DNA from 4 places in the Stutzerimonas sp. genome. Region 4 is predicted to be linked to each of the others. Evidence: predicted binding sites of a transcription regulator. Region 4 holds the regulator's gene; each other region holds the start of a gene.

Region 1 (5,868 bases), on a different contig from region 4:
CGCACAGAGGTAAAGGACGAGGAATACCAGGAGTTCTACAAGCACGTTGGCCACGATTTCGAAAACCCGCTGGCCTGGAGCCACAACAAGGTCGAGGGCAAGCTCGAATACACCTCGCTGCTGTTCGTGCCTGGCCGCGCGCCGTTCGATTTGTACCAGCGCGAAGCACCCAAGGGGCTCAAGCTGTACGTGCAGCGCGTATTCATCATGGATCAGGCTGATGAATTCCTGCCGCTCTACCTACGCTTCATCAAGGGTGTGGTCGACTCCAACGACTTGTCGCTGAACGTTTCCCGCGAAATCCTGCAGAAGGATCCGGTCATCGACTCGATGAAGTCGGCGCTGACCAAGCGTGTATTGGACATGTTGGACAAGCTGACCAAGGACAAGCCGGAAGATTACAAGAACTTCTGGAAGCAGTTCGGGCAGGTACTCAAGGAAGGCCCGGCGGAAGACTTCGCCAACAAGGAAAAGATCGCCGGTCTGCTGCGCTTCGCCTCCACCAGCGATGCCTCTGGCGAGCAGAACGTTTCGCTGGCTGAGTACCTTGGGCGCGTAAAGGAAGGTCAGGACAAGATTTACTATCTCACTGGCGAGTCCTATGCGCAGGTCAAGAACAGCCCGCATTTGGAAGTCTTCCGCAAGAAGGGCATTGAGGTGTTGCTGCTGACCGATCGCATCGATGAGTGGCTGATGAGCTATCTCACCGAATTCGATGGCAAGCAGTTCGTGGACGTCGCGCGCGGTGATCTCGATCTCGGCCAACTGGATTCCGAAGAGGACAAGAAGGCTCAGGAAGAAATCGCCAAGACGAAGGAGGGCCTGGTCGAGCGTCTCAAAGGTGCGCTGGGCGAAGCAGTGGCCGAAGTGCGCGTATCGCATCGCTTAACCGACTCGCCAGCAATTTTGGCGATCGGTGAACAGGATCTTGGCTTGCAGATGCGCCAGATTCTCGAGGCGAGCGGGCAGAAAGTGCCTGAGTCCAAGCCAATCTTCGAGATCAACCCGCAGCATCCGCTGATCGAGAAACTGGACGCCGAGCCGGACGAGGATCGCTTCGCTGATCTATCGCACATTCTTTTTGACCAGGCCGCGCTGGCCGCTGGTGATAGCCTCAAGGATCCGGCCGCCTATGTGCAGCGTTTGAACAGGTTACTGGTGGAACTTTCCGCCTAACTCATCGGAACCTCAAAGGCCCGTCATTGACGGGCCTTTGCATTCAAGCCAGCACACCGGTCAGTCGGGGCCGATGTGTGTCCGGGCTTCAGTATGTCCAGCCCCAGCGGATCAGGGCTGCTCCTCTCGACTCTTCTGGTATACGCGAGCGATACGGCCGGAGCGGTGATCCGTTTCTGAACTGCCTCGTGACCGGGCGGTCTATCCGCTTGGTTGTCAGGAGGACATCGGTTGTTCAATTTACGAAACTGTTTTGCCGCGTTCTGCCTGGTTGCATCGATTGCTCCGGTTCAGGCGCGTGATTACCACTACAGCGACGCGCATCTGCATTTCGTTGATTTCTTCCAGGAAAGTGATGGCATGGGCAAGTTGCTCAAGGCCATGGATGCCGGCGATATCGATCATGTGATGATCAGCGGTATCCCAGTTGCAAAAAAATGGCACGAGAACGAACCCAAGCGGCCTCGCTACTACGCTGGCGACGATGCCCCCGTCTATTGGTACAGCGCGACCGATGTGGTAGTTGCTGCGGCGCTGAAAGAATTGGATGAAGGTCAGCGACGCCGATTCCATCCGTTTCTGTCCGGCTTCAATCCCAACGACAAGAATGCTGATGCGCACATTCGGCGAATGCTCGATCTCGATCCGGGCCTTTGGCAAGGGCTAGGGGAGATATTCACCCGGCATGACGACGTAACTGCGTTAACTCAGGGCGACACGCCACGTGCAAACAATGAAGCGCTGGCACGTGTTTATCATTTGGCGGCCGAATTCGATTTGCCGGTGATGCTGCATTCCAACATCACCTCCAAGCGTGAGCGCAACCCGCTGTATCTAGCGGAACTGGAAGAGCCACTGCGTAACCATCCGCATACTCGTTTCATCTGGGCGCATGCGGGAACGAGCATGGAGCTGCATCGTCATCAGGAAAAGCTCGATTTTCTTCTCCCGACGGTTACGCGTCTTCTCGATGACTATCCCAACCTCTACATCGACCTCTCCTGGACGATGCTCAGGCCTTATCTGCTGAAGGAATCCGGTGAACCTGATAGTGACTGGGTAACGCTGATTGCGCGCCATCCGACGCGCTTCATGCTCGGTTCTGACGTGGTAGGGCGGTTCGATAGTTTGGGTGAAGGCATGAGCGCTTTCGATCCGTTTCTCGACGCATTGCCCGAGTCGGTTGCACGGAAGGTCGCACGCGACAATTTCCTCGATATCCTGCCCCGCAAACGGCAGGCCGAGGTGCGCTGAGCCCATTGGGAAAAGTGGCGAAGCGATGCGAGCCGGATGGGTTGTTTGATCAACCGTCTGCTGGCGATGTTGCCGCTTGTCGTAAAACATGTATAAGCGCATGTTTTTGACGTCAACTATTCAAGCTAATCGCTCAGGCTCCGATATCAGAGGTGAAATCGCTTGCGATGATTGCAGCGCATCTTTTGAGTAGGAAGTCCCATGTCGATTCGACGTTTGAATATCCCTTTTCGCTCTGCCATAGGTTTCGGTCTGATCGGCTTGCTCGTGCTGTTCCTCGGGCTGTCGTCATTGAATCAGATGAAAGAGATGCGCAAGCAGTCCAGCGAGGTGGACCAGAACTGGCTGCCGAGCATCATCGCCTTGAACAACATGAACGCAGGTATGCAACGTATTCGCGCACTTACGATGCGTACGGTCATGCAGGATAGTGATGAGTCGCGTAGCGCGACTCGCCAAACGCTCGCCAAGCTGGTGGATGACGTCAGTGGAATGATCGCTGACTATGAAGAGAAGCTGACTACGGCAGATGAGAAAGCCGCTTATGAGCGATTCAGGGCGGCTCAGAATTCATACATGACCGAGCAGCGCAAGGTAGTAGAGTTTGCTAGTCAAGGCGCGCGGGATCAGGCCATGGAAGTCATGCGCGGCAGCATCAATGGGCATGCGGATGCCATGACCAGCGCGCTCGACGATCTGCAGCGTATCAATGGCGACGAAGCGGGCCACGCCGCGGATCGCGCGCTTGAAGCGTACGAGACTGCGTTCAACTGGGTGATCATCACCATTATTCTCGCTGCCCTGGCCACCGTGGCGCTGGCAACACTGTTTACCAAAAGCATCGTTCGGCCTTTGAATCAGGCCGTCAATGTCGCTGAAACCGTGGCATCCGGTGACCTGACCCAGAGCTTCATCATCGAAGGTACCGACGAGCCGGCGCGTTTGCTGACTGCGCTCAAGGCTATGCAGGCAAATCTGCGCAACACCATTCAGGGTATTTCCGATTCGTCCAATCAGCTCGCTTCGGCGGCTGAAGAGCTCAATACCGTGACTGAGGACTCGACCCGTGGCCTGCATCAGCAAAGCCACGAGATCGAGCAGGCCGCCACGGCAGTGAACGAAATGACCGCAGCAGTGGACGAGGTCGCCCGTAATGCGGTGGCGACTTCGGAGGCATCACGTGAGTCGGACACAACAGCGCAACATGGTCGTCAGCAAGTGATCAAGACGGTCGATTCGATCGGTCTGCTCGCAGCGGATGTGACAACTACTTCAACCCAGGTAGAGCAGCTGGCTGGCCAGGTGCGGGACATCAGCAAGGTGCTGGATGTGATTCGCTCGATCGCTGAACAGACCAATCTGTTGGCGCTCAACGCTGCCATCGAGGCGGCACGTGCCGGCGATGCCGGTCGCGGATTTGCAGTCGTCGCGGATGAGGTTCGAGCTCTGGCTCACCGTACTCAGCAGTCCACGCAGGAAATCGAGCAGATGATCGGTGACGTGCATCAGGGCACCGATAAGGCCGTGCAGGCCATGCAGAACAGCAATGAACGGGCACGCAGCACGCTGGAAATGGCGCGTACCGCTGGTGAGGCGCTCGATGATATCGCTCGTGCGATCAGTCAGATCAGCGAGCGCAATCTGGTCATCGCCAGCGCATCGGAAGAGCAAGCCCAGGTCGCCCGTGAGGTAGACCGCAACCTGATCAACATTCGCGACCTGTCGCTGCAATCTTCGGCAGGTGCCAATCAGACCAGCGCGGCGAGTCAGGAACTGGCGGGGCTGGCTGTCAACTTGAACGAGCTGGTTGCGCGCTTCCGTATCTGATCATAATCAATGGCATCCCGCTCCATCGGGGTGTCGCTGTCTTTGCTTATATAAACGGACCGTGGCAGTGCCTGCTTGCGCCTCAAAGCTGGGCATGTCGGACCGAGATGCGTACCATCCGGCGTTTTAGTCGGGCTATCACTGTGCCGCTCACGAAGCGGCACAGCGTTGCGTCCGGTCCAGCCTCCCACGCCGAGACTCTAGTCATGTCCAACCCCTCAAGCCTCGTTTTCAGAGCCTATAACCGCGTCAGCTTGGTGGCGCAGATTGTCATAGGACTCGCCGCCGGTTGCTTGTTGGCATGGCTGTTTCCTCAGGCGGCAAATTCGGTCAGCTTGTTGGGCGATCTGTTCGTGTCCGGCCTAAAGGCAGTCGCGCCGGTGCTGGTATTCGTGCTGGTGACCGCATCGCTTGCCAACCATAAGCGCGGGCAACCGACGCATATCCGTCCGATTCTGCTCCTCTATGCGCTTGGCACCATAAGCGCCGCTGCGGTAGCGGTGATCGCCAGCGCGCTGTTTCCTACGAGCCTCACGTTGATCAGTCAGGCGAACGACGTCGTGCCTCCGTCGGGGGTTGGTGCCGTCCTGCAAACGCTGTTGTTCAACGTGGTGGACAACCCCGTGCATGCGCTTATCGAGGGGAACTTCATCGGCATTCTGGCATGGGCCATCGGCCTTGGATTCGCGTTCCGCCATGCTCGTGAGAGTACGCGTGATCTAATCGCCGATGTATCCGACGGGGTAACGCTGATCGTCAAGGTGGTGATTCGCTTCGCGCCGCTGGGCATATTCGGTCTAGTGGCCGGAACGCTTGCCAAGTCCGGTTTCGCTGCACTGGCCGGCTATCTTCAATTGCTGTTGGTGCTGGTCGGCAGCATGCTGTTCATGGCGCTGGTGGTGAACCCGTTGATCGTGTTCTGGCAGATCCGCAAGAACCCTTATCCGCTGGTCTTTACCTGCCTGCGCGAAAGCGGTATCACCGCATTCTTTACCCGTAGCTCTGCGGCGAACATACCGGTCAACATGCAGCTGTGTGAGCGCCTCGGATTGCATAAGGACACTTACTCGGTGTCGATTCCGCTGGGCGCGACCATCAATATGGGCGGGGCAGCCATTACCATTACGGTGCTGACCCTGGCGGCGGCGAATACGTTGGGCATCATGGTGGACATCCCCACTGCGATCCTGCTCAGCCTGCTCGCCGCCATCTGCGCCTGCGGTGCATCCGGGGTGGCAGGTGGATCGCTATTATTGATTCCGCTGGCCTGCAGTCTGTTTGGCATTTCCAATGACCTGGCCATGCAGGTAGTGGCTGTAGGGTTCATCATCGGCGTGGTGCAAGATTCGGCCGAAACCGCTCTGAATTCTTCTACCGACGCGCTATTCACCGCGGCTTCATGCATCGCCCATGGCGACAGCATCGAGGTGAGCGACCAGCCATTGAGCTGATCGATGCCGTGCGGCCCTGGCCAGCTTCAGTAAGCGTTCGGGGGTTGCAATCCGCCGAACGGGGCTCGTGCCGAGCACGTCTCGCTGGTTTGACTGTCTTTCGATTCTGCACAACGAACAACGGCGCCCTGAGGCGCCGTTGTTTTTACTCTTTTGCTAT
Region 2 (5,868 bases), on a different contig from region 4:
ATCGGTCAGGTTCAACGGGCGCAACTCGACGTCGCGCTCGCCCTTGAGCAGCATTTCGACCTTGTGCTGTTGCTCCGCCGGAATGAAGGCAACCGAAGGCTGGTACGGCACGCGGAGCCGACGCGGCCCTGCATCGGTCGCCAGCCAGAACTCCACCTCGGTGCCGGCCGCCGTATCGCGCCAATGCCGGGTCAGGACGAAGCCCTGCTGAAGATCCACCGTTTGCCTTCCTTATCTGCTTTCGAAGGCGCTCATTCTACGTGGCATTGGCGGGTTGGGCGCGATGACACGACGGAGCCATGTCATACGATCTCTTAAGGCGTATCGATTCATGAACGCCGCCTAAAATGTCCGAATAGCCTTTGTTTGGCTTTGACAAGCCACCCATCGCTGACAATACTCAGCGATGTCGTACGACAACTACATCAATAATAACAATGGAATCAGCATGTCTCCTTCAGCCGCCCCCGCTCCCACTTGCGTTTCGCTGCCGTTACCTCAGGTACACAGCCCTCCTCACTTGAACCGCTAACGCTTCTGTATCGACTGACTTTGCCGGGAACCGGCAGAGAGAGCCGCTTCGCCTCGCCTCTTTGAAAAGAAGACGCTATGTAGGACGCACCCCATGACAATAAGCAAAACTGACTCCACCACCGACGAGCCGCGCAATGCCCGTCGCGCCTTTCTCAAAAACTCGCTGATGGTCTCGGCGGGTGTCGCATCGATGGGCAGCCTGGGCCTATCCCGACTCGCGATTGCAGAGCCGCTGACTCAGCGCTACCCGGATGAGTTGGTGGAAATCCTCGACGAAAGCTTTGCCAAGTACCGGCTGTTCAATGCCAGCGTCGAGCAGCTCGCCACTGGCATGCGCTGGGCTGAAGGTCCGGTCTGGGTCGGCGACGGCCGCTATCTGCTGGTGAGCGACATTCCAGAGAACCGGATCATGCGCTGGGACGAGATCACCGGCTCGTTCGATACCTATCGCGAACCCTCGAACCACTCCAACGGCCTGAACCGCGATCTGCAGGGTCGACTCCTAGCTTGCGAAGGCTCGACCACCAACGGTCAGGGCCGCAGAGTTACCCGCACCGAACCGGACGGCAGCATTACGGTGTTGGCTGACACATTCGAGGGTAAGCGCTTCAATTCGCCGAACGATCTGACGGTCAAACGGGACGGCTCGATCTGGTTCACCGACCCACCCTTTCAGACCGCCAACTACTACGAAGGCCACAAGATCGAGACCGAACTGCCGGATGCCGTCTACCGTATCGATGGCGAAACCGGCGCGGTAACCCGTGTGATCGACTCGATTGCCGGTCCCAACGGCATTTGCTTCTCGCCTGATGAGAAAGAACTCTACGTGGTCGAAGGCCGTGCGAAGCCAAATCGTCTCGTCTGGGCCTATTCAGTCAACGATGACGGTACGCTCGGCGAGCGCCGCAAGCACATCGAAGCACCCACCCATGGCGCGCTCGACGGCATCAAATGCGACGAAGATGGCAACCTCTGGTGCGGTTGGGGCAGTTCCGGTTCACCGGAAGCGAAAACCGCCGAACTGGACGGGGTGATGATCTTCAATCCACAGGGAACGGCGATCGGCAAGATCAGGCTGCCGGAGCGCTGCGCCAACCTGTGCTTCGGCGGCAGCAAGGGCAATCGGCTGTTCATGGCCAGCAGCCATTCGATCTATGCGTTATACGTCAACACCCGCGCCGCGACCTTTGGCAATCACGCCGCCTGACTTGGGGTTGGCAATGGTGACCCGGCGGTGGGTCACCGTTGCAACCAGAACGTAGTTGGATCAGGCGACCGAGGCATCCTCGCCCAAATGAATCACCCGCGCAGCCCGAAGCATGCATTTGGCCAATTCCGGCGGTGAGAACTTCGTCAGAATGTCGTTGGCACCGGCCGCCTTGGCCTTGTCGGTGCTCATCGTGCTATCCAGCGAGGTGTGCAGGAGCACGTAGAGGGAGGCGTAAGCCGGATGCTTGCGCAACGCCTGGGTGAAGGAGTAACCGTCCATTTCAGGCATTTCGATGTCCGACACCACGACATTGATCGCCTCGTGGGTATCTTTCAGGCTGTCGAGCTTCTCGAAGGCCTCGCGGGCGCTACGCACCGCATGGCAGGTCACGCCCATCTTGCTCAGCGCCGATACCGACATGTGGATCGCAACTTGACTGTCATCGACGATCAGCGCGCGGGTTTCGGTGAGCAGCTGTGCGTCTTGGTCATCGAGGTGGGAAATGTCTGCCTCGATCGGAACCGGCGCAATGTTGTGCATCACCTTTTCCACGTCAAGAATCTGGATCAGCTCACCGTCGATGTCGGCCGTGCCGGTAATGAACGAACTGATTCGCGCACCGTAGGGCGGCGGCAAAATTTTCGAGGACTGAATGTGGACGATCTTAACCACCGACTGCACGTGCAGGCCCTGCTTCGATCGACTGATTTCGGTGACGATCAGGCAGCCGCCTTTCGGATCCTGCAGCGGCGCCATGCCGATGGCCAGGCTCAGATCAATGACCGACAGCGGCTGACCGCGCAGCGTGGCGACGCCACGCACATGGGGGTGCGCCTCAGGCAGCCGCGTCAACGACGGGGTCGGGATTATCTCGCTGACCTTCAACAGATTGATCGCCATCTGCTTGCCGCTGCGAAGCGTGAACAGCAGAAGCGATAAGGAGTCGGTGGCGGATGCGTTATTCATGGATAGTCCTGATAGGGAAAGCCGGTCTCGTGCTGGGATATCACCTCGCTACAGCCTTGTCGGCTGGCGCGGCGAAATCTTCAGTCGAAAACCAACCGCGCCCGACGAGATGTCGGCTTTCCCGCAATCAGACGCGCTCGAAAATCGCTGCAATCCCCTGTCCGCCACCGATGCACATCGTGACCAGGGCATAGCGTCCCTGAACGCGCTGCAACTCGTGCACCGCCTTGACGCTGATGATTGCGCCCGTAGCACCGACCGGATGGCCGAGCGAGATACCCGAGCCGTTCGGGTTTACCCGTGCAGGATCCAAACCGAGCTCCTGCATCACGGCACAGGCCTGCGCGGCGAACGCCTCGTTGGCTTCGATCACATCAATCTGTTCCAGACGGATACCGGTACGTTCCAGAACCTTGCGCACAGCTGGCACAGGCCCGATGCCCATGTAAGCAGGATCGACACCGGCATGGGCATATCCGACCAGGCGCGCCATCGGCTTCAGCCCCAACGACCGTGCCCGCCCCGCCTCGGCCAGTATCAGCGCCGCGGCACCGTCGTTCAGACCGGACGCATTGCCGGCGGTCACGGTGCCATTTTCGTTTTTGAACACCGGCTTCAGTGCCGCAAGGCGCTCCAAGGTGAGGTCGGGGCGCAGATGCTCGTCGGTGTCGAACAAAACGCTGCCCTTGCGGGTCGCGATCTCGACCGGAACGATCTGTTCGCGAAAGTAACCGTTCTCCAAAGCACGGACGGCACGCTGCTGACTTTCCAATGCCAGTGCATCCTGCTGCTCACGGCTGATGCCGTAGCGCTCAGCGACGTTCTCTGCGGTTACACCCATGTGGAACTTGCCCCAAGGATCGTGCAGCAGCGTGTTCATGTAGTCGATCGCCGCGCTGTCACCGAGGCGCGCCCCCCAGCGCAGATTGGGCAGGATGAAGGGGCCGCGGCTCATGCTTTCGGCACCACCACCAATGGCCAAATCGGTATCGCCGAGCAGGATCGACTGCGCGGCGGAAATCACCGCCTGCAGGCCCGACCCGCACAGGCGATTGACGTTGAACGCCGGCGTTTCCAGCGGAATGCCGGCATCCACGGCGGCCACTCGCGCCAGATAGCCGTCTCGGGGTTCGGTGGGTATCACGTTGCCCATCACCACGTGACCAACCGCATCCGGCGGCGTCCCGGAACGTTCCAGAACGCCGCGACAGACCGTGGTGGCAAGGGAGGTGAGGTCGACATCCTTCAGCGCGCCGCCAAAGGAGCCAATCGGTGTACGGACGGCGCCGACAATGACGATTTCGCGTTCAGCCATGGTGTTTTCTTCCATTCGATTTCAGATCGCGCCGGTCGAAGCGGCACAGAGGTTGGTCGATCCTAGCGGGATAGCGCCTGAGAACAATACGGATGATCGCAGAACGGCTCTGCGAATTTGCAGAACCCGATAGTCACCAAACTGACGACAAACGTCGGGAACGATGAGCGACCGCCCCGGGCCCAATCCAGATAACCCCATGGAGGTCCCGAAATGAGCAAGGCAGTCAAACCGGACGCCGAACAACCCTACTTCGATACGCCCGCACACATCCCGAGCGGCAGCAACCACCAGATTCCGCACAGTCATCGGCTGGTCTATCGCGACCACGACGTCATCGTGCATATCACCGGATACGAGTACGAAACCTTCGGTGAAACGCTTTGGGCCGTAGGGGCCGAGGTGGTGAAAGACCGTGAGATCGTCGTCCCGGTAAACGTCGATCAAACGCAGCATTACCGCAGCTTCGACGAAGCGCTCGAGCACGGCACGGAACTGGGCAAACGGCTGGTCGACGAGTTGTAGCTCGGCCGCCACAAGGGGCATCGGGACCATTCCTGGCTCGCATCCACTGCGCTCCCCTGCATCTCATCAGAAGGAAACCCACCGATGAAAGAGAACAACGCGAACGTCCGACATGACGAAGACCAACAGCGTTATCTGCTGGAAATCAATGGCCAAGCGCTCGGCTTTGCCGAATACCAAGAGGACGGCGACCGCCAGGTATTCACGCACACCGAAGTGGATCAGAGCCTCGAAGGTCAGGGCATGGGCAGCATGTTGATTCGCGAGTCGCTCGACGATGCTCGCCGGCGCAGCAAGCGCATCGTGCCCGTCTGCGAATTTGTCGCCGCCTATGTAAAGAAGCACCCGGACTGGAACGACATCATCGAGGCCCAATGAAAGCACCGATGGGGCAGGCATCCGTCACGTAGACGGGTAACATGCCGGCCCCCAATCTGAAGCGCCTCGCATGACTTGTACCAACCGCCAGATCGACCAACTACGCCGCCAGATTCCCAGCTTCGCCTGCGAGCCTGGCTGTCACGATTGCTGCGGGCCGGTGACCGCCTCATCTGAAGAAATGGCGCGCTTGCCACATCGCAGCGACGCCGAACACAACGTGGCGCTCGCGGCGTGGAACTGCGTACACCTCGGCCTCAACGGCTGCGAAGCCTACGCTGAGCGGCCGCTGATCTGCAGGCTGTTCGGCACCACCGAAAGCTTGCCTTGCCCACGCGGTCGCGGCCCGGAAGTTCCAACCGCGCCTCGTGTGGAAAAGCAGGTGCACCAACTCATTGCCAGCACGCGCCAAGTGCTGGTCTAGGCATAGACGAGAGAGATTGATGAGCAACGAACTGCAAATCTAGGACGTTCTGCTGGGCGACGGCAAGGAAGTCGTGAAAGGCGCGCTGATTACCACCCAATACAAAGGCCAGCTCGAAGACGGCACCCCTTTCGACTCATCCTACGAGCGCGGCAAACCCTTCCAGTGCGTAATCGGCACCGGCCGGGTCATCAAGGGCTGGGAGCAGGTATAGCGAAAGTAGGCTTTCCATAAATCGTGGTATAGCCCACCGCGTACGCAAGTCATCCAAATACACAGTGGACCAGTTACTGCTTAGATCGCCCAGGTCGCAGAACGGGTGCGATTGCCCGCGTCATCTCTAATCCGCACACTTCCCATGTGCGAAATTCCAAGCTGATCAGAAAATCTTGACAGCGCCCGGCCAAAACCTGCATTGCGGGAGAGCTGAACATTCATACCCCGATTTGATAGGAACACTCCTTCCGCCACGCGGATGACGTCAGATGTCTTAACGAGGCGTTCACCTCTCTG
Region 3 (5,868 bases), on a different contig from region 4:
CACCTCACCGGCAATCAGTTACGAGGTGCGGCTGATCGAGCGCAACGGCCGCGAACAGCTGATCTGGATCGCCGAAGACGAGGGCCAACGAAAGGTTCTATTAGATGAGCCGGGCGGCAGTTGGCGTCGTTTCAATGCCTGGTTCAGCCAGGTGATCGGGCTGGAGCGCATGCTCTAGCCAGCCGGAACGGCCATACTTGGTGGCAAAAAGGCCAAGGCAGCCTGCCAACTGGCCGCTCCAACTTAATTCATTCTTTGGTGTGATACCGGCGTGCCATCAGCTGGTTAGGCTACCGCGTGTTGCCGTCGCATACGGCACTTGCTCTATAAAAATAAATAAGGAGCGCGACATGCCTCTTCGCAAATGGATATGGACGTTGGCCTTGCTGGCGAGCTGGTTCCCTGCATTGCTCAACTCCGCCCAAGCTCAATCGTTCACCGCGTTGGAAAGCATGCAAATACATGCCAACCGCGCCACCAGCAGTTTCCTGCTCTACCGCGGCGAGGGCTTTCAGAAAGCGCATCTAGCGCGCATGGAAAGCGACCTCCAAGCGCTAGACGCCACGGTAGCGGGCTTCCCTGGCGCCAGCAAAGAATTGCGGGAACTGCATCAGATTCTTCAGGCCACGCTGCGCGAAGGCGCAGGATTCGGTTACGAAGAAGACGACATGCCGTGGGGCTGGCCGTTGCAAATGAGCAAGGCGCTGCGTGACTTCCTTACCGCGGTGCGCAGCCAGCAAGGCGCCGATTTCCGCGCCGAGTTACCAGCCAAAGTGGAATACCTCGCTGTGCAGTACTTGAGTCGCGCCTATGTCGGCTCCTTCGAAACCGCCCGCGAGCAGCCAGACACCTACCTCGGCCAGGATGAGCGACGCCTGGTGCCCTCGATCGACGAGCAGCTCGCGGCACTGGACGACAAATCGAATCCGGCCGTCGCCAAACTGAAAACTCGCTGGGACTTTCTCAAGGTCGCGCTCGAGGATATGAACAGCGGTAACAACAGCTTCAATACCGCCTCAGGACGAGCCTTCGCGCCGATCATGGTCGATCGTCACGCGCGCAGCCTCAGCGATCAATGGATGGCGCTCGCCCCCTGACACGTCAGGCATCGATCGGGCGTTGGCGCAGCCGCACCGGTCCAACCCGCCCCTCGATGGCCTGACGCAGCGGCTCGCGCAAGCCGAGCAGAAAGCCCAGCTCGGCCGCGACGAACAGCGGCCCGATGATCAGCCCGGTCAGGTCATCGACGAAAGCCGGTTTGCGTCCTTCGAAGTAATGGCCGACGAACTGGATGACCCAGCCCACCACGAATGACCCGATCCCCATGCTCAGCCAGATGGTCGACGACTGCTGCGCCAGCAATGCGCCCACCCAGACGCAGAGCAGCAGCACCAGACTCATGAGCAGCGCATAACGCAGATCGAGCCGCAGATAGAACAACGCCGCCGCCAGAGCGACCAGCGCCGCCGGGCTCATCCAGATACCGGACAGTTCCATGCCGGGACGCGACAGCAACACCGCGACCGCCAGCACGATCATCGGAATGCCGATGAAATGGCTGAGCAGATTGCGCGGGTCGCGGTGATAGGCGGCGTATTGCGCCAGGTGATCGGTCAGCGTTTTCATGACTAGCTCCGGGTGGCTTCAGCTACAAGCTTAGCCAGCTTGTCGGCGCACCGGGCGGCCATGAGTGGCGGGCGAGTGCCAAAGATCAAGGCGCTTTTGCCAACGCGCCTCATCCTCGCGAATTCGAGCTATGGCTCGGGGCGATAGCCCAGACGCAGACCACCCCAGTGACGCCCGCGGACCATGATCGGCACCGAGATATCGTGCATCAGCTCGCCGGTGTCGCGACTGTAGGTCTGCAACAGCACCTTGCGCTCGTGACTGCCGCAGCGAGCGCCAGTGCGGTCATTGAACAAGCGTTTGCTGCGGCTTTTGACCATGTCGATCGCCGGGTCGCCCACCGGCGGCTGGCTGAAGGCACGATTGTGGGTCGGCACGTAGCCGTTCGGCGTGGTGGCGATGGCATAAATCAGCGCATCGTTACGTCCGAGCAGAGGTTCTTGGATCGCCGGCAGGACTTCATCGGCGTAGCGGTCGAAGCGCGTGTGATATCGGGTCGGATTAGTGCCTGGCTGGGCCTTGTAATTGCGGTCGAACAGGTCGTCGATCGTCAGCCGACCGGCGTCCAGATCGGCCTCGAAGCGCGCACTGATGGCTGACGAGCCGTCACGCGCCAAGTCGAAAATGCGCTGGTGATAGTCGGCGAGTTGCACTTCGGCGAGCTGTTCGCTGACGGCTTCGGCCTGACCGACGAGTTTCTCCGCCGCCTGCTCCAGCTGACGGGTCTGAGTCTCGCTGTCGAGAGCGTCGCCGCGCAGCTGGTCCAGAGCGACAAATAGCTGCGCAAGCCGCTCGTGATTACTTGCAGTGCCTGAGGTGATTTTCGCCACCTGGGTTTCGACATTTCCGGCCAGGTCGGCGATGCCGGTGAGCTGGGTTCCGGTCTCGGCTATCTGCGCTGCGGCTTCGTCGAGCTCGCTGGCCTGCTTCCGGATATGGCTGACCACCGCCGCGCTCTGTTCTCCGATATCGCTGATCATCCTTCCGACTTCGTCGGTGGCGCTGCTGGTGCGGCCGGCGAGGTTGCGCACCTCGTCGGCCACCACCGCAAAGCCGCGCCCGGCGTCGCCGGCACGGGCCGCCTCGATGGCGGCATTGAGCGCGAGCAGGTTGGTCTGGCTGGCGATGGACTGGATCACCTCGGTGATCCGGCGAATCTCTTCGGTACGTGCCGAAAGCCCGTCGAGCAATCCGCGGCTGGCTTCGGTCTGCTCGCTGAGCTGTTGCATGCGCTCGATCGCATGCTGCAGTCCGGCACGCCCGCCGTCGCTGTTGCGCCGTACTGCTTCAGCCGCTTCCAATGCCTGCCGCGCACGGGCGGCACTGTCTTGCTCGGTTGCGGTCATCGCCTCGGCACCGCTGGCAATTTCACTGATCGCCGCCAGCTGTGACTGCAGGCGCGTGGCGAGCTGCTCAGCACTGAAAGACACCTGAGCGGCGGCGAGTGCGTTGTGACACGTGTGTCGCGAGAGGTTTTTGCTCAGGTCGTTAAAGCGCTGAACATCGGAACCGGCAGTCGTCAGCTCGCGGGGCTGAGGGCGCCACGGACCGAACCAGGGCCACAGACCGAGCAGCAGAACCGAGATCGCGGTCAGGTAGAACGGCAGCTCCATCCAGCCATGAAACAGCAGCAGCCCCAACAGTGCCGCTGCGTGGAGTAGACAGGCTTTGGGGTGAAGACGGAAGGCAGGGCGCATCGATGGCCTCTTGTTGTCGTCCGGTAAAAAGCTGTTGTACCCATCTCCGCTACCAATGAACAGTACTTGGTAGCAAATGGCCTGCACAGCCGGGTTTACCGGGTTAGCGGCAGCACATTGCGAAGCTTAAATCCCCCGTCCTGCAGAAACGCATCGAGCCCGCGGCGTGACTCAGCGCGGCATATCCGGCGCGGCCAGCGGCAGGCCAAGCTGCACGCGCCGGCGCAACCAAGGGCTCGATCGATAGCGTGGCTCGTTGCCGTAGCAGGCCTGCATGGCTTCGAGAATGGTGAGGATGCGCGCCGGATTGTAGTGTTCGGCAAACCCCAGCGCCCCCTTCGGATAGCCCAGCGCAAGCTGCACGGCGCGGTCGAGGGTGTCCGGCGAGGCGATACCCTTCTGCGCAATTTCGCAGCCAAGGTTGACGATGCTGGCGACGATTCGCTGGCTGACAAAGCCCGGCGAGTCATTGATCACTTCCACCGGCACGCCATCGACGCCCAGCGCCTGACGCGCCTGTGCTTCCAGAGCAGGATCGAGCGCTGGCTGACGCATCAGTACGCGGCGCTTGTCGAAGTCGCTGAACGTATCCAGCGCAATGGTACGCACCGCCGGCAGCGCCAGTCGCTCGATGCAGTTGCTGGCATCCTCACCCAATGGCGTGATCAGGCAGATGGCCTGGTCCGATGGCTCTGCGCCGTCTTCGAGCATGGCGCCGGCTTGCTGCAGAATCGCGCCGACGCGTCCGCGAAGCTCGGGCTCGATGCTGTCGAGCCAGAATGGCCTATCGATGGTCACCGGTTCGACGCGAGGCTCCGGCGAGCGAATCTGCTGGCCGTCCTGATAACGATAGAAGCCCTGACCGGTCTTGCGTCCGAGCAACCCCGCCGCAACCCGCTGCGCGGCGAGGTAGGACGGCGTATAGCGCGGATCGTAGTAGAACTGGTCATGCACCGACTCCATCACCGCGTGGGAAATGTCCAGACCGGTCAGATCGAACAGCTCGAAAGGCCCCATGCGAAAACCCGGACCGTCGCGGAGGATGCGGTCGATCTGTTCCGGCGTGGCGATACCTTCGCTGAGGATCCGCTGAGCCTCGGTGCCATAGGCGCGACCGGCGTGATTGACGAGAAACCCAGGGGTGTCGGGCGTGATCGCCGGGAAATGTCCGGCATGCTCGGCCAGTTGAACCAGCCGCTCGACGACGGCAGGATCGGTGCGCTCGCCGCGGACCACCTCGACGAGCTTCATCAACGTCACCGGATTGAAGAAGTGAAACCCAGCTACCCGCCCGGGACGCGCACAGGCGCTGGCGATGCGGGTCACCGACAGCGATGAAGTATTGGTCGCGAGCACGGCGTCGGCAGCGATCAAGCCTTCCAGCTCGACGAACAGGCTCTGCTTGGCCTCGAGATTTTCGACGATGGCTTCGATCAGCAGATCGCAGCCTGACAACTCAACCAATCGATGTGCAGGCTGCATGCGCCCCTGAATTGCCGATAACTCGTCGGCACTCAAACGCCCCTTGGCAACGCTGCGTTCGAGCAGCTCACTATTGAACTGCAGCGCCTGATCGATGGCTTCGGGACGACTGTCGTACAGCCAGACCTGCTGGCCGGCGCTGGCGAACAACTGCGCGATGCCGCGCCCCATGGCGCCTGCGCCAATGATGCCGATACGGGAAAACATGCGAACCTCCTCGAATGGATGGCGTTGCGTCTGTTTTGAGTGCGTCTGTCTTGGATCGTTATCTCAACATCGGTTCCGCAGAGCGAAATGATATTCCACCTTAATTGACCGAAAGCCTAAAGACTGCCAGTCTCCTACGCAAGCCATCCGTGACCGAACGCCATGCATACGTCCGATTATTCCCCCGCCCTGCTGCAACAGATCCAAGCCTCCGTTACCGGCTTCTTTCAGGGCATCGGCTGCGAGCTGCTGGCTTACGGCCCGGGCCACGCCGCTCTTGCGCTGGAGCTGCTGCCCCGGCATCTGAACAATGCTAGCAACATGCACGGTGGTGTCATGGCGACGATGATGGATGTCGCCATGGGCCTGTGCGGTACTTGGGAAGCAGACCCGGCAGAACGCAGGGTCGCGTTGACGCTGTCGATGAATATCAACTTCAGCGCACCAGCCGCCGTTGGCAGCCGAATCAGAGCGGTGGCCACATGCCGCTCTGCTGGGCACAAGGTATTCATGGCCAGCTGCGATCTGCTGGATGAGGATGATCGACTGGTCGCATTCGGTGAGGGCGTTTTCAAACGTGGCGCCCTGCGCCGCGAGCTGCCGGCCTGATGACCGCACTACTGCCGCTGGCACTGCTCTTCGAGCTACTGGCCCTGATGACCCGGCTGCAGCTGTTGAGTGTCGTTAGCGGTGCTCTGCTGGCAATTTTTTTCGTCTGGCACTGGCGTTCGCTGATGCCTTACCCGCGCCGGCTCGGTGTCGTCACCCTGGCATTGCTCGGCTACTGGCTGCTGTCCGGTGAAGCTAATTGGCAACAGGCTGCACGCATGTTGTCTTCGGCGGCGTACTACGCCGC
Region 4 (5,868 bases):
GGATCTGCTGTTCACTTTCAACATCGCACTATCGATCGTCGTGCTGCTGGTCAGCGTCTACGCGCTGCGGCCGTTGGATTTCGCGGTGTTTCCAACGATCCTGCTGGTCGCTACCTTGATGCGTCTGGCGCTGAACGTGGCCTCTACGCGAGTGGTGCTGATCAACGGCCATGAGGGCGGGTCCGCGGCGGGTCACGTGATCGAAGCGTTCGGCAACGTGGTGATCGGCGGTAACTACGTCGTCGGTATCGTCGTCTTTGCGATCCTGATGATCATCAACTTCGTCGTGGTCACCAAGGGCGCCGGGCGGATTTCGGAAGTCAGTGCGCGCTTCACCCTCGATGCCATGCCCGGCAAGCAGATGGCCATCGACGCCGACCTCAACGCCGGCTTGATCGATCAGTCCGAAGCCAAGCTGCGCCGTGTCGAAGTCGCCTCGGAGGCGGACTTCTACGGTTCCATGGACGGCGCCAGCAAATTCGTGCGCGGCGACGCCGTCGCCGGCCTGCTGATTCTGTTCATCAACCTCATCGGTGGCGTTGGCATCGGCATGGCGCAACACGGCATGAGCTTCAGCGAGGCAGGCCAGGTTTACGCGCTGCTGACCATCGGTGACGGTCTGGTGGCGCAAATTCCATCGCTGCTGTTGTCCACCGCGGCGGCGATCATGGTCACCCGTGTCACCAGTTCCGAGGACATGGGCCAGCAGGTCAACCGGCAGATGTTCGCCTCACCCAAGGCGCTGGCTGTGTCTGCGGCAATCATGATCGCCATGGGCCTGGTGCCAGGCATGCCGCACATGTCATTCCTCGGCCTCGGTGCGGTCGCCGCTGGGGGCGCCTACTGGATCTGGCATCGCCAGCGGCAGGTCAAGCAAGAGGCCGAGCAGGAGGTGCAGAAACAACAGGAAATGCTCCCGGCGCAGCGTGCCGCGGAGACCAAGGAGCTGGGCTGGGATGACGTGACGCCAGTGGATATGGTCGGCCTGGAAGTGGGCTACCGGCTGATTCCGCTGGTCGACCGCAACCAGGGCGGCCAGCTGCTGGCGCGGATCAAGGGCGTGCGCAAGAAGCTTTCGCAGGATCTCGGTTTCCTGATGCCGTCGGTGCACATTCGCGACAATCTCGACCTTCTGCCCAACGCCTATCGCTTGACACTGATGGGCGTGAGCCTGGCTGAGGCCGAGGTCTACCCGGATCGCGAACTGGCGATCAATCCGGGCCAGGTGTTCGGTCCGCTCAACGGGATCGCGGCCAAGGACCCCGCATTCGGCCTGGAAGCGGTGTGGATCGAGGCCAGTCAGCGCGATCAGGCACAATCGCTCGGCTACACCGTGGTCGATGCCAGCACCGTGGTTGCGACTCACCTGAACCAGGTGCTGCACAAACATGCCCACGAGCTCCTGGGGCATGAAGAGGTCCAGCAACTGATGCAACTGCTGGCCAAGAGTTCGCCGAAGCTTGCCGAGGAGCTGGTGCCGGGAATGATTTCGTTGTCGACGCTGCTCAAGGTATTGCAGGCGCTGCTGCAGGAACAGGTTCCGGTTCGCGATATCCGCACCATCGCCGAGGCTATCGCCAACGTGGCCGCGAAGAGTCAAGATCCCGCCGCGATGGTGGCTGCTGTACGGGTCGCGCTCTCCCGCGCAATTGTGCAAAACGTTGTGGGGCTTGAGCCGCAGCTCCCTGTCATCACGCTTGAGCCAAGGTTGGAACAGATATTGCTCAATAGTCTGCAGAAGGCTGGTCAAGGTTCCGAAGATGGCATTCTTCTGGAGCCGGGAATGGCCGAAAAGTTGCAACGTTCCCTGGTAGAGGCAGCACAGCGTCAAGAAATGTTGGGTAAGCCGGCGATTTTGCTGGTAGCCGGTCCGGTCCGCGCGATGCTCTCGCGATTCGCCCGGCTGGCGGTGCCGAACATTCATGTCCTCGCCTATCAGGAAATACCGGACAACAAGCAAGTCACCATCGTTTCCACGGTGGGTCAGAATTAACCGAGGGTACAGGCCATGCAGGTCAAACGTTTCTTCGCAGCCGACATGCGTATCGCCATGAAGATGATTCGTGACGAGCTGGGCGCTGATGCCGTGATCACGGGCAACCGTCGTGTCGCTGGCGGCGTCGAGCTGACCGCTGTGCTTGATTACCCGATGGAGCCCGCAGCACCCAAGCAGCCGAATCCGGCGCTCGAAGCGGAACTGCGTAAAACGCAGGCGCGCATCGCCAGTGCCCACGCTGAGCTGAGCTCGCCGTCTCGCGCTCAAGCGGGTAAGGACCGTCAACTGCTTGACGAGAAGTCTGCGGCTGCCGTTCAACCGGCGCCGAGTGCCAGCGCCGCGGTGGCGTCGTTCGATTCGCGCGCGGTCGAAGCCATGCATTCGGAGCTGCAAGGTTTGCGTGAGCTGATCGAAGTTCAGCTTGGCTCGATTGCCTGGGGCAATGAACAGAGTCGCCGTCCGCAGCAGGCCAGCCTCTGGCGCCGCCTACAGCGCATCGGCTTGCCGGCCGAACTGTCGCGCGCGCTGCTGGAGAAGGTAGCTACCGTGTCCGAGCCGCGTCAGGCCTGGCGCATGCTGTTGGCGCACCTGGCGCAATCGATCAAGGTCAGCAAGGTCGAGCCACTGGAAGAGGGCGGTATCATCGCGCTGGTTGGTCCGGCCGGCGCCGGCAAGACCACCACGTTGGCGAAACTCGCCGCGCGCTACGTGCTCCAGCACGGCGCACAGAGCATCGCCTTGGCGAGCATGGACAACTACCGTATCGGTGCGCAGGAACAGCTGAAGACCCTTGGTCGCATCCTCGATGTGCCGGTCATTCAGATCGACCCCAGCCAGCCATTGAGCAAGACGCTGGAGCCTTTGGCCCGCAAGCGCCTGATTCTCATCGACACCGCCGGCTTGCCTGCGGGCGACCCGATGATGCGTATGCAACTCGAAGCGCTGGCCGACCGCGGTATCAAATCGAAGAACTACCTGGTGCTGGCGGCAACCAGCCAGAGTCAAGTGCTTAAAGCGACATGGCATAACTACCGTCGCTGTGGGCTGGCGGGCTGCATTCTGACTAAACTGGATGAAGCCGGCAGTTTGGGTGATGTGCTCGGCCTTACGATCAGCCAGCATTTGCCCATCGCGTACCTCGCCGATGGACCGCGTATTCCCGAGGATCTGCAATTGCCACGTAGCCACCAACTGGTCAGTCGCGCAGTGAGCCTGCAGTCTGAAGAGACTCCCAGCGAGGAGACCATGGCCGATATGTTCTCCGGGCTGTACAACGGTTCTTCACGGAAGGTCGGATGAACGCTTTGTTAGGTGATACAGACAAAGAAGACGCGTTCTGGCTGAACGCATCGATGGCCTCCGGGCCCCAGCAAGATATAGGCGTTTGAAGATGGGTATTCATCCCGTACAGGTAATTGCAGTGACTGGCGGCAAGGGTGGCGTCGGCAAGACCAACGTGTCGGTCAATCTGGCGCTGGCCTTGGCCGACCTCGGTCGCCGGGTGGTGTTGCTTGATGCCGACCTTGGGCTGGCCAACGTCGACGTGCTGCTGGGTTTGTCTACCAAGCGCACGTTGGCTGACGTCATTGCTGGTGAATGCGATCTGCGTGATGTAATGATTCAGGGCCCGGGCGGCATTCGCGTCGTGCCCGCTGCTTCGGGTACGCAGAGCATGGTGCAGCTATCGACGTTGCAGCACTCCGGGCTGATACAGGCATTCAGCGATATCGGTCATGATATCGACGTGCTGATCATCGACACCGCGGCGGGTATCGGCGATGGCGTCGTGAGTTTCGTTCGCGCCGCGCAGGAGGTACTGCTGGTCGTGACCGACGAGCCGACGTCCATCACCGATGCCTATGCGTTGATCAAGCTACTCAATCGCGACTACGGCATCAGTCGCTTTCGTGTGCTGGCGAACATGGCACACGCTCCGCAGGAAGGCCGAAATCTGTTCGCTAAACTGACCAAGGTGACCGAGCGGTTCCTCGATGTGGCGCTGCAGTACGTCGGCGCGATTCCTTACGATGAGGCGGTGCGCAAGGCAGTACAGAAGCAACGTGCCGTCTACGAGGCCTATCCGCGAGCCAAGTGTTCATTGGCGTTCAAGGCCATCGCGCAAAAAATCGATACCTGGCCGTTGCCGGCAACGCCGCGGGGCCACTTGGAGTTCTTTGTGGAGCGCCTTGTCAGGCCCACCACAGAGCCTAACGACTGACAGCGGCTGGACTCGGTATGTATTACAGCAAAGCTCAGGCAAAAGACTCGCAATACCAGCTCATCGATCAGTACGCGCCGTTGGTCAAGCGCATCGCCTATCACCTCCTGGCGCGGTTGCCAGCGAGTGTGCAGGTGGATGACTTGATGCAGGCGGGCATGATCGGCCTGCTGGAGGCATCAAAAAAATACGACTCCGGCAAAGGCGCGAGCTTCGAGACCTACGCCGGGATTCGCATCCGTGGCGCGATGCTCGACGAGGTCCGCAAGGGCGACTGGGCTCCGCGTTCGGTCCACCGTAACTCGCGTATGGTCAGCGAAGCGATTCGGACAATTGAAGCCAAAACAGGTCGCGACGCTAAAGATCAGGAAGTTGCGGCCGAACTTAAATTGAGTCTCGATGAGTACTACGGCATTCTGGGCGACACCCTGGGCAGCCGCTTGTTCAGCTTCGATGATCTACTTCAGGAAGGCGAACATGGGGAATTCGGGGAGGATGCCGCCAGTGCGCATCCGGAGCCGTCCCGAGATCTTGAAGACGAGCGTTTTCAACAGGCGTTGGCCGAGGCCATCGGAAACCTGCCCGAACGTGAAAAGCTGGTGCTTTCGTTGTATTACGACGAAGAGCTGAATCTGAAGGAGATCGGCCAGGTGTTGGGTGTCAGTGAATCGCGGGTGAGCCAGTTGCACAGTCAGTGCGCGGCGCGCCTGCGTGCTCGCCTCGGTGAGTGGCGCGCCCGTTAAAGGCTGGTTTGCAAAAAAGCATTAGAGGCCCTTACGAGCTTCATTCATGAGGCCCGCAGCAGACCGTGAGCAGGTTCTGGGAATTTCGGGATTACGGAGGTGTACTTGGACAAGAACATGAAAATTCTCATCGTCGATGACTTCTCGACCATGAGACGGATCATCAAGAATCTGTTACGCGATCTAGGCTTCACCAATACCGCAGAGGCAGATGACGGCACGACCGCGCTGCCTATGTTGAAGAGCGGCAGTTTCGATTTCCTCGTCACCGATTGGAACATGCCCGGAATGAGCGGCATCGATCTGCTTCGAGCTGTGCGCGCCGACGATCGCCTGAAGCACCTTCCGGTGCTGATGGTCACCGCCGAAGCCAAGCGCGACCAGATCATCGAGGCCGCGCAGGCGGGCGTAAACGGTTATGTAGTCAAGCCATTCACGGCTCAAGTGCTCAAAGAGAAGATCGAAAAAATCTTCGAGCGCGTCAACGGCTGAAGTAACGCCGCGAGGGCACTATGACGCAAGCAGAACAAAGCCTGGCAGAGTTCGAAGCGACTCTGAGGGCTCATGCACCTCAGTTGATCGAAAGCCTGCAGCAGGGCCGCTTCGACGAAGCGGCGCAGATGTTCAATGAGCTCAATCAGGCCCGCAGTCAAGGGCTCTATCAGGAAGTGGGCAAGCTCACCCGCGAGCTGCATAACGCCATCGTAAAGCTGGAGATGGATACCTGCGCCACGGGCGGTGACCCGTCACCGATTACCGATGCCACCGACAGGCTTTCATATGTGGTGGAGATGACCGAAAAAGCGGCCAACCGCACCATGGATCTGGTCGAAGAGTCCGCGCCGCTGGTGAACTACGTCAGTTACGAAGCGCAGAGTCTGACCGCCGATTGGCAGCGCTTCATGCGCCGT

What was found. The regulator FliA, encoded in region 4, starts transcription of late flagellar genes. The targets are predictions, from matches to a motif close to CTAAAGTTTNNNNNNNNNNNGCCGNTAA.
Region 1: AC2LD7_RS15265 (methyl-accepting chemotaxis protein) is a predicted target of FliA. The motif match lies at 2,550-2,577, and genes of this name have one in related genera.
Region 2: AC2LD7_RS20250 (chemotaxis protein CheW) is a predicted target of FliA. The motif match lies at 2,770-2,797, and genes of this name have one in related genera.
Region 3: AC2LD7_RS00460 (methyl-accepting chemotaxis protein) is a predicted target of FliA. The motif match lies at 3,427-3,454, and genes of this name have one in related genera.

Annotation. Positions count from the first base shown of each region.
Region 1 covers NZ_CEXBBO010000025.1:34,270-40,137, reverse strand. The annotation lists gene htpG (molecular chaperone HtpG) at 1-1,176, shown strand, start outside; gene AC2LD7_RS15270 (amidohydrolase family protein) at 1,408-2,430, shown strand; gene AC2LD7_RS15265 (methyl-accepting chemotaxis protein) at 2,632-4,257, shown strand; gene sstT (serine/threonine transporter SstT) at 4,464-5,708, shown strand.
Region 2 covers NZ_CEXBBO010000049.1:7,597-13,464, reverse strand. The annotation lists gene AC2LD7_RS20260 (DNA polymerase II) at 1-219, opposite strand, end outside; gene AC2LD7_RS20255 (SMP-30/gluconolactonase/LRE family protein) at 626-1,744, shown strand; gene AC2LD7_RS20250 (chemotaxis protein CheW) at 1,805-2,713, opposite strand; gene AC2LD7_RS20245 (acetyl-CoA C-acyltransferase family protein) at 2,841-4,028, opposite strand; gene AC2LD7_RS20240 (hypothetical protein) at 4,242-4,553, shown strand; gene AC2LD7_RS20235 (GNAT family N-acetyltransferase) at 4,638-4,931, shown strand; gene AC2LD7_RS20230 (YkgJ family cysteine cluster protein) at 5,002-5,355, shown strand; partial or broken gene AC2LD7_RS20225 (FKBP-type peptidyl-prolyl cis-trans isomerase) at 5,405-5,563, shown strand; gene AC2LD7_RS20220 (hypothetical protein) at 5,650-5,868, opposite strand, start outside.
Region 3 covers NZ_CEXBBO010000001.1:87,302-93,169, reverse strand. The annotation lists gene AC2LD7_RS00475 (phospholipase D family protein) at 1-178, shown strand, start outside; gene AC2LD7_RS00470 (hypothetical protein) at 351-1,097, shown strand; gene AC2LD7_RS00465 (Mpo1 family 2-hydroxy fatty acid dioxygenase) at 1,102-1,626, opposite strand; gene AC2LD7_RS00460 (methyl-accepting chemotaxis protein) at 1,755-3,323, opposite strand; gene AC2LD7_RS00455 (3-hydroxyacyl-CoA dehydrogenase) at 3,495-5,012, opposite strand; gene AC2LD7_RS00450 (PaaI family thioesterase) at 5,175-5,621, shown strand; gene AC2LD7_RS00445 (hypothetical protein) at 5,621-5,868, shown strand, end outside.
Region 4 covers NZ_CEXBBO010000003.1:134,817-140,684, reverse strand. The annotation lists gene flhA (flagellar biosynthesis protein FlhA) at 1-1,993, shown strand, start outside; gene flhF (flagellar biosynthesis GTPase FlhF) at 2,009-3,295, shown strand; gene fleN (flagellar synthesis regulator FleN) at 3,387-4,214, shown strand; gene fliA (RNA polymerase sigma factor FliA) at 4,232-4,957, shown strand; gene AC2LD7_RS03025 (chemotaxis response regulator CheY) at 5,075-5,449, shown strand; gene AC2LD7_RS03020 (protein phosphatase CheZ) at 5,470-5,868, shown strand, end outside.